Regions from separate parts of the Arthrobacter ramosus genome, predicted to be linked through region 2. Evidence: riboswitches for the same ligand, from Rfam matches in the RefSeq annotation. Region 2 holds a riboswitch; the other holds the start of a gene.
What was found. Region 2 has a riboswitch for thiamine pyrophosphate ahead of ABD742_RS00390 (ECF transporter S component). Riboswitches for the same ligand answer to the same signal wherever they lie in the genome.

Region 1 (4,207 bases), 1.1 Mb from region 2:
ATTCCGGCGTCGAGTACTACCGGGACCGAAGCGCGGGACACAATCAGCTCGATGTTGTGGGGATTCAGGATGCCCAGACCGGTGCCGATAGGCGCGCCCAAGGGCATCACCGCTGTTGCTCCGAGGTTTTCCAGTCGAAGCGCCAGCACGGGGTCGTCGTTGGTGTAGGCGAAGACCTTGAAGCCGCGGTCCACCAGCTTCTCCGTCGCATCCACCAACTCCACGGCGTCAGGCAGCAGCGTCTGTTCGTCGGCGATGACCTCGAGCTTCACCCAATCCGTTTCCAACGCCTCACGGGCAAGCTCGGCTGTCATGACAGCGTCCTTGGCGGTAAAACAGCCGGCCGTGTTGGGCAGGACACGGATGCCATGGTCCACGAGCAACTGGAACAGCGAACCTGTTTCCGTCGGCGAGTACCTCCGCATGGCGACGGTGGTGAGTTCGGTGCCGGAGGCCAGTAAGGCTGCCCCCAGGCCGTCCAGGCTCGGGGCTCCGCCGGTCCCCATGATGAGGCGCGAGCCGAACTCAACACCGTCGATCACCAGGGCGTCGGTTCGGGTGGTTGCTGCTTGAGTGCTTCCTGCGGTCATGGTTCAGCCTCCCTGTACTGCGGTAACGATTTCGAGTTCGTCGCCCTCTGCGAGCGCGGTGGCAGCCCACTGGCTGCGCGGCACCACTTCGGAATTGCGTGCGACGGCGACGCCGATCTTGCGTCCGTCGGCCGCCTGGCCTCTGGAGTCCACAACCCTTCCGGTGATGTGGCTGACGAGGGTGGTCACGGACGCGTCGTCGCTCAACGTGTGGTCTGCGCCGTTCAATTTGATGTTCATGCGTGGTCCTTCGGAAGGGGATATGAGGTATCGGCCGATGGGCCGTCCGTTGAGGCCCGTGCTACTGAAAGCGGGCGGGAGAAGCGGTCCGGGCGGAATTTGTTCCACCGGGGATCGACGGCGCCATCGATGAGTCCGACGCAGATTTTCGCCGCAGCCGGGGTGAGGAGCACGCCGTGGCGGAAGAAGCCGCTGGCCACGATAAGGCCCGGCACGGTTCCTTCGCTTTCGCGACGTTCCACACGGCCCAACAGCGGTGCATTGTCCGGAGTGCCTGGACGCGCTCGGGCAGTTGCTTCCAGGAGTTCCAGTTCGGCCACGGCCGGAACCAGTACCTGGGCGTCGCGGAGCAATTGGTACACGCCGCCGGCCGACACCGGGTTGGCCGATCCCCCCGACGCCGACAAGCCGTCTTCACGTTGCGTCGCACCGATCACCACGGTCCCGTCGTCGCGGGGCACGATGTAGACGGGCACTCCGCGCACCATTCCACGGACCGTGGCGGTGACCAGGGGTTGCAGGTGGCCCGGGACGCGCAACCGCAGTATGTCGCCATACACCGGACGCAACGGGAGCGACAACCCATCCGGCAGGCCGTTCAAGCGGGCGGCATCCAGTCCGTTTGCAACCACTGTTTCCGTGGCGAGCACTTCGATTCCTGAATCCAGCACAGCCCCGACGACGCGCCCGTCCTCCCACAGGAGGCCCGCCGCGGTGTCCTGGACCGCAAAACCGCCTTCGGCCCCCGGAATCCAACTGGAATCGCCGGGCTGGTGGTCTGCCAGCGCGCCGAGAATCGCGGCCGAAAGCCGGCGCGGATCCACTTGGTGGTCGCCCGGGATGTCGAAGGCACAGGAAATCTGCGGGCTCAGCAGCGGCTCACGCTCCCGTGCCTCGCGCAACGGCACGGATTCCACCACCAGGCCGTTGGCCAGCTGGACATCCCTGAGATCGGCGAGCGCCTGGCGGTCCGCAGCGTCCGCGCCGACGGCGAGGGTCGGCGTCGTGCGGTAACCCGTGCTGCGTCCGGTGCTTGAGCCGGTCACATTGCGTTCGAAGTCCGGCCACAACGCCGACGATTCGAGCATGAGCTCCAGGAGGTCCTCTTCCTGGTAGTGCAGTTCGCTGACGGGCGCCAACATACCCGCCGCCGCGAAGGTGGCGCCGCTGGCCGGCGCGGGATCGATCAGGGCAACCGAGCGGCCGGACCTGCGGGCTTCCCACGCGATCCCGAGGCCAATGACACCGCCTCCGATCACCGCCACATCCGCGTGCAGGGGTCCGTGCTGGGTGTTTACTTCGTCCATGGGGTCCTTCCCTACGCCGGTACTAGCCGGATCAGGTCAAGCGGTCGGCGCTGAAGCCCTCTCAGCCGCGCGGCGATTGTGACTGCCGCCGCGGCTCCCGCGGTACCAGCCCAGTTTAGAGGAACTACTCTGTTTCCATGACCCAGCACGATGTCCACACCACCGCCCGCCTGTACCTCTGCACCGACGCCCGCAAGCAACAGGGTGATTTTGAGCAATTTGTCGATGCCGCATTCGAGGGCGGCGTGGACATCATCCAGCTGCGTGACAAGACAATTGAGGCGGCTGAGGAACTGGAGCTCCTGGAAATCCTGCAATCCGTGGCGCATCGTCACGGCCGTCTCTGGGCAGTCAACGACCGCGCGGACGTAGCATCCCTCTCCGGCGCACCGGTGTTCCATATCGGCCAAAAGGACATTCCGCTGCGCTCGGCCCGGAAACTGCTCCACGACCGCACTATCATCGGTCTCTCCACGCACACGCCGGAACAAATTGACGCAGCCATCGCCGCGTCACCCAGCCGCAGCGGACTGGACTACTTCTGCGTCGGGCCGGTCTGGGCCACCCCCACCAAGCCGGGACGCTCCGCCGTCGGGCTCGATCTGGTGAAGTACGCCGCCAACGCGGTGAAGCAGGCAGACGAAGAGACCGTCGGCGGTGTTGTGCTCCCCTGGTTTGCTATCGGCGGCATCGATCTCAGCAACGTGGAAGAGGTGGTGCAGGCCGGCGCAAGCCGTGTCGTTGTGGTGCGAGCCATTACCGAAGCACAGGATCCGACGGCGGCAGCCCAGGCCCTTCTGGCTGCCTTGGACGCAGCGGCGGCCTAGCGAGACGCCGGAAGATTTTGGAGTTACCCTGATTTTCGTGTCACATCAGCGGGTAGCCCCGAATGTCAGTGAAACGTCGAACCACCTCGCGGAAGCGCTGGCGGCGCTTCGGACTGAACTCGAGCTGCCCGCAGGTTATCCCATTGAAGCGCTGCGCGACGCTGAAGCCGCGGTTTCCGGACACACCCTGCCGGCGCAGGATCTCACGGACGTTCCGTTCATCACGATCGACCCGGCCTCTTCCACGGATCTCGACCAGGCCCTCTTCATTGACCGGTCCGGGGATGGTTACAGGGTTCTCTACGCCATCTCCGATGTGCCCTCCTTTGTGCCCCCGGGAGGAGCGCTCGACGCCGAGACCCGCCACCGCGGGCAAACGTACTACGCCCCGGATGGCCGCATACCGTTGCACCCCGAGATCATCAGCGAGCATGCCGGAAGCCTGCTGGCCGGCCAGACGTGCGGCGCGTTCGTGTGGGACTTCGAACTCGATGCCGAGGCGGAGTTCCGCACCGTCTCCGTCCGTCGGGCAAGCGTACGGAGCCGCGCCAAACTCAACTACAAGGGCGTGCAGGCGGAGATCGATTCCGGAACGGCTGATCCCGTCCTGGAGCTGCTCAAGGAGGTCGGGCTCAAGCGGGTGGAACTCGAACGCCGCCGCGGCGGAGCGAGCCTGAACATGCCTGAGCAGGAAATCGTCCAACTGCCCGGCGGCGAGGGGTACAGGATCGTCGCAGCTCCCTCGCTCCCGGTGGAGGACTGGAACGCCCAGATTTCGCTCCTGACCGGGATGGCCGCCGCACAGTTGATGCTCGACGGCAAAGTGGGGATCCTGCGCACCATGCCCGCTCCCGATGAGCGCTCGCTGCTCCATTTCAAACGGCAAACGGGGGCACTCGGCAAGCCCTGGACCGCGGGGACCAGCTACGGCGAGTACCTGCGCACCCTCGACGCGAAGGACCCCCGGCAACTCGCCATCCTCCATTCCGCGGGGCTGCTCTTCCGTGGTGCCGGCTACACGCCTTTCGACGGCGAGGTACCGGGCAGCGTCATGCAGTCAGCCATCGGGGCACCGTATGCCCACACCACCGCGCCGCTGCGCCGACTTGTCGATCGTTTTGTGCTGGTCATCTGCGAAGCTCTGAGCAATGGAACAGAGATCCCTGCGTGGGCCCGGGATGCTTTGCCGAGCCTGCCCGAGATCATGGCGTCTTCCGACCAGCTCGCCGCCAAAATGGAGCGC
Region 2 (4,207 bases):
GAAGGTCGATTTTCCGGCGCCGTTGGGGCCGGTGATGGTCAGGGCCTGCCCGGCGAGCACTTCGGCGTCGAGTCCGGCCTGCACAGGAAGGGGCAGGATGGTTTTGAACCCCCGGCGCCGCGGCCTTTCGCGGGACACCGCGAGCTCCTGTGTAGCGAGCAGCAGCTCTCCCCCGCTCCTCGCCCCGGAGCCGGCTGCTGTTCCGGAGCCGGCGGCCGTGCCCGAACGTGGCCGGGTGGCCGGCACGTACCCGGGCACCCAGACGCCCGCAGCAGTGAGCATGTCCCTTGCTTGAGCCAGAACGGTGTCCGGATCGCCGTCCAGGAGCACCCCTGGCGTCGACCCTCCCGTGGAGGAGGAGCTGCCCGGCTGGAGGACCACGATCCGGTCCACAAGGTCTTTCCAGACCGAGACCCGATGCTCCACCACCACCAAGGTGGCGCCGGTCTTGTCCAGGCAGCGGCCCACGGCATCGCGGACCTCGAGCACGCCAGCCGGGTCCAGGTTGGCGGTCGGCTCGTCCAGGAGGATCAAGCCAGGCCGCATGGCCAGGATGCCGGCGAGCGCAAGGCGCTGTTTCTGCCCGCCCGAGAGCGCCGACGTCGGGTGGTCGAGCGCAAAGTCGCCGCTGGAACTGTTCCGCAGCCCGACGTCGTCGAGCGCTTCATGGACGCGTTTCCAGATCTCTTCCCGCGGCACGCAAAGGTTCTCGGCGCCGAAAGCGACGTCGTCGCCCAGCCGGGAAAGCACCACCTGGGTTTCGGGGTCCTGCTGCATGAGTCCGGCACGGCCCCGCTGGGCCTTCGGCGAAACACCATCCACGAGCAACGAGCCGGTCTCGTCGGCGTCGTCACCGTCCTCGCCCAGAACGCCCGCCAGGGCATGCAGGAGCGTCGACTTGCCCGCGCCCGAGGGGCCAAGCAGGAGCACGCGCTCGCCGGGACGGATGTCCAGGTCCAAGGCGTGGATGGCCTGCGTGGTGCGGCCAGCGTGCCGCCAGCCCCACCCGTGCGCGGAAATGGCGGCGGGTCGCACCACAGCAGGGGTGCCGGAATCAGGACTTGGCATCAGGAAAAGACGGGCTCCGAGGCGGCCTTGCGGGACGCGAACGCGCTCAGGACACCGGTCTTGGCCAGGCCGCGGGTCGCGATCCAGGCCAGGGCACCGGCGATGACGGCACCAGAGATCGTGCAGAACACGATGTACGCGAGCTTGTCGCCGACCTCGTAGGCGATGTTCCAGCCCCACGGCAGGAAGGAATCGTTCAACCCACAGAACAGGCCCGCGCCGGCACCGGCCAGCAGGGACACCGGCAGGTTGAACTTCTTGTACATGAAGGCCAGGAAAATGAGTTCCGCGCCGAGGCCCTGGAGCAGGCCCGAGATCAGGACCGTGGTGCCGTACTGGTTACCCATGATGAGCTCGCTGGTGGCGGCCACCATTTCGCAGAAAATTGCCGCACCGGGCTTGCGGACAACGAGCATGCCCAGCACTGCCGGAATCATCCAACCGCCAGCGATCAGGCCGCCCAGCGGAGGGTAGCCGGCGGTCACGGGCGTAACAACCAGAGCCATCTGGTCCCATGCCCAGAAGATCACGCCACCGGCGATGGAGATCAGTGCCGCCACGACGATGTCCACGACGCGCCAGTTGTAACCAGGCTTGGTGAGGCCCGGCCTTGCAGAAATACCAGTCATTTTGTCCTCCTGAGGAACAGGAGGGGAAAGTGTTCCGGTTGCCTGCGAGCGGCTTCCGCTGCGCCGGTCCGGGCACTATGAGAACTCGACTCCCTTGCGCCGGTACTAGCCGGATCAGGTTCGAGGGTCTGCGGCTGTCCGCACTCTCAGCGCCCGTCCTCCGTGCCGCATTGCTGCAAGCCCGACGGCGGCGCTCCCCTGTCGTTATCAATCCACCCTTTTGGGCGTGGTTCAGTTTACACCTTGGCGGGGTTGCGGGCGCTGTGCCAAAACGCGTAACGACGGATTCTGCTGGATCATTCGCCGGGTGAGCACAGGCAGGCCCGGAATGGCGCGGGCGCGTACAGAAACTGGGAGAATGATCCAGCAGAATGTGACGCAGCAAGCGGGCAAAGGAGCAGTCTTGGCAGGCATTGTCGAAGCGAACAGCACCACGGTGGCCGAACCTAGGCTCGCCGCGAGCGTGATCCTCGTCCGCGAGGCCCCCGTTTACACGATTCAGTCAGGCCCGGAGGTTCCCGCGGATGCCGGGCGCGGCCTGGAAGTGTTCGTTCAGCACCGGGTAAGCACGATGGATTTCGCCGCGGGCATGGTTGTCTTTCCGGGCGGACGGGTGGACCAGGTGGACAGCTCCGGCTGGGACTTCGCGGACGACGTCGTCGAGCGGCACGCCACCGCATGGCACCGGAGCAGCATCGCCGTCGAGCCCACTTCCGCCGGGTTCAACGCCGGCCGGGTACTGGCGGCCGCGCAGCGCGAGGTGTTCGAAGAGGCCGGGCTGAAGCTCGACGCCGCCACCCTCCGCCCGTGGGCCAACTGGGTCACACCGGCAGACCAGCCCAAGCGCTTCGACACATACTTCTACCTTGCCTGCCCGCTTTCCGGTGCCGAACCAAAGCACCAAACCACGGAAGCGTCATCGTCCTTGTGGATGCCGGTCCGCGGAATCCTGGATGCCGAAGCCGCCGGAACCCTCAAGCTCATGCCGCCCACGCTGGCGCTGCTGGATGAGCTACTCGCCCTCGGCACGGTGGAAGCGATCCTGGCCGAAGACCGTGACATCATGCCCGTCCGTCCAAAGCCTGGAGCCTTGGAGGAGTTCTTCCGGCTGAGGCGCCAACCGCCATCCGTTGCTCCGGAACAGCCCTGAAGTGGGGTTAGGCTGGGGACGGTCCTGTTTCCTCCCGCAAGGAGTCCCGGAATGAACCTCCTCATCAAACTGCTCGGCACTGGCGTGAGCATCGGCGCAGGCTTTGTCGGCACCAAGCTCGTCAATGCGTTGTGGGAAAAGTCCACCGGCAAGAAGCCTCCCAAGGGTCACGATGACATGGAGGCAAGCCTGCGCTCGGCACTGACCTTCGCCCTGATTTCGGCGACTGTCAGCGCTGTCATCCAGGTTTTCGCAAGCCGCAGTACCCAGCGCGCCATCTCGCGCTTCTCGAAGACGCAGGACATCGTCTAGGCTGACGGCCCGCCGTTGGCGCCCCCGCCGTTGGCGCCGGGGCCGCCCGCGCCCCCGCCGTTGCGGCCGTTCCCGGTGTGGGGCATTGCCGAGTCCGCTTCTTGAGCTTTCTCCGCCGCCCGTTGACCGGCAGCCCGCAGCACCACGGCCTCGAGTTCGTCGGAGCTGAGCAACTCGGGGTGGAGGTGCTTGGTCCGGTAGCCTGCGCGGCCCACCATGTGTGCGGACACGGGAACGGTCAGCAGTTGGAAGATCCAGGCGACTGCCAGGATCGGCCATACCCACCATTCGCGCATCTGCAGCCCGATGGCCGCCAAGACAAGGAACAGCCCCAGCACTTGCGGCTTGGTAGCTGCGTGCATGCGGCTCATGAGGTCCGGGAAACGCAACAGGCCGATTGCGGCGCCCAATGACATCAGCGCACCAACAATCAGCAGTACCGCGGTGACGGCATCGATCACGGAGTCAATTCCGGTGGCATTAGGAGTCATTGACCTGTCCCCTCCGGTCGGCCACGAAGCGGGCCACCGTCACCGAGCCAACGAACCCGATCAGCGTCAGTGCGACGAGCAGCACGAGGTTGTTGAGGTGTCTGTTGACGGCCATGTCGATGGCCAGCGCGGCGCCCAGTATGGCGAGCAGGACGTCTGAGGCGAGCACCCGGTCCAGCAGGGAAGGCCCGACGGCGATCCTGTAGATCGCGCCTGCCGCCGCCAGGCTAAGAATCACCGCCGTGACGATCAGCACGATGTCTTTCACGAACCAGCTCCTCTCGTTGCAGGCCAGCCTTCGGCCTGGAGTGCGTCCATTTCCGCGCGGGAACCCATGATCCGGATCAGCGAGGCCTCCGTATCCTGGACTTCCTTGCGCAGCTTGGCGGTGTCCACATCGTTGCGGACATTGAGCCCGTGGATGTAGAGCGTGGACGTGGAGCGATCCACCTCTACCACCAAGGAACCCGGAATCAGCGAAATAACGTGCCCTGTGGCGGTCACCATGAGGTCGGAATGGCTGCGCAGAGGAACTGCGACCACGGCGTTGGTTACCG

Region 1: it holds a riboswitch for thiamine pyrophosphate, as region 2 does, so the genes downstream of both, thiO (glycine oxidase ThiO) here and ABD742_RS00390 (ECF transporter S component) in region 2, are expected to answer to the same signal.

Annotation. Positions count from the first base shown of each region.
Region 1 covers NZ_BAAAWN010000001.1:1,134,460-1,138,666, reverse strand. The annotation lists gene ABD742_RS05465 (thiazole synthase) at 1-590, opposite strand, end outside; gene thiS (sulfur carrier protein ThiS) at 594-830, opposite strand; gene thiO (glycine oxidase ThiO) at 827-2,137, opposite strand; TPP riboswitch at 2,129-2,248, opposite strand; gene thiE (thiamine phosphate synthase) at 2,275-2,964, shown strand; gene ABD742_RS05445 (RNB domain-containing ribonuclease) at 3,002-4,207, shown strand, end outside.
Region 2 covers NZ_BAAAWN010000001.1:75,845-80,051, reverse strand. The annotation lists gene ABD742_RS00395 (ABC transporter ATP-binding protein) at 1-1,068, opposite strand, end outside; gene ABD742_RS00390 (ECF transporter S component) at 1,068-1,697, opposite strand; TPP riboswitch at 1,771-1,907, opposite strand; gene ABD742_RS00385 (NUDIX hydrolase) at 2,056-2,847, shown strand; gene ABD742_RS00380 (DUF4235 domain-containing protein) at 2,899-3,159, shown strand; partial or broken gene mnhG (monovalent cation/H(+) antiporter subunit G) at 3,270-3,650, opposite strand; gene ABD742_RS00370 (MrpF/PhaF family protein) at 3,640-3,918, opposite strand; gene ABD742_RS00365 (Na+/H+ antiporter subunit E) at 3,915-4,207, opposite strand, start outside.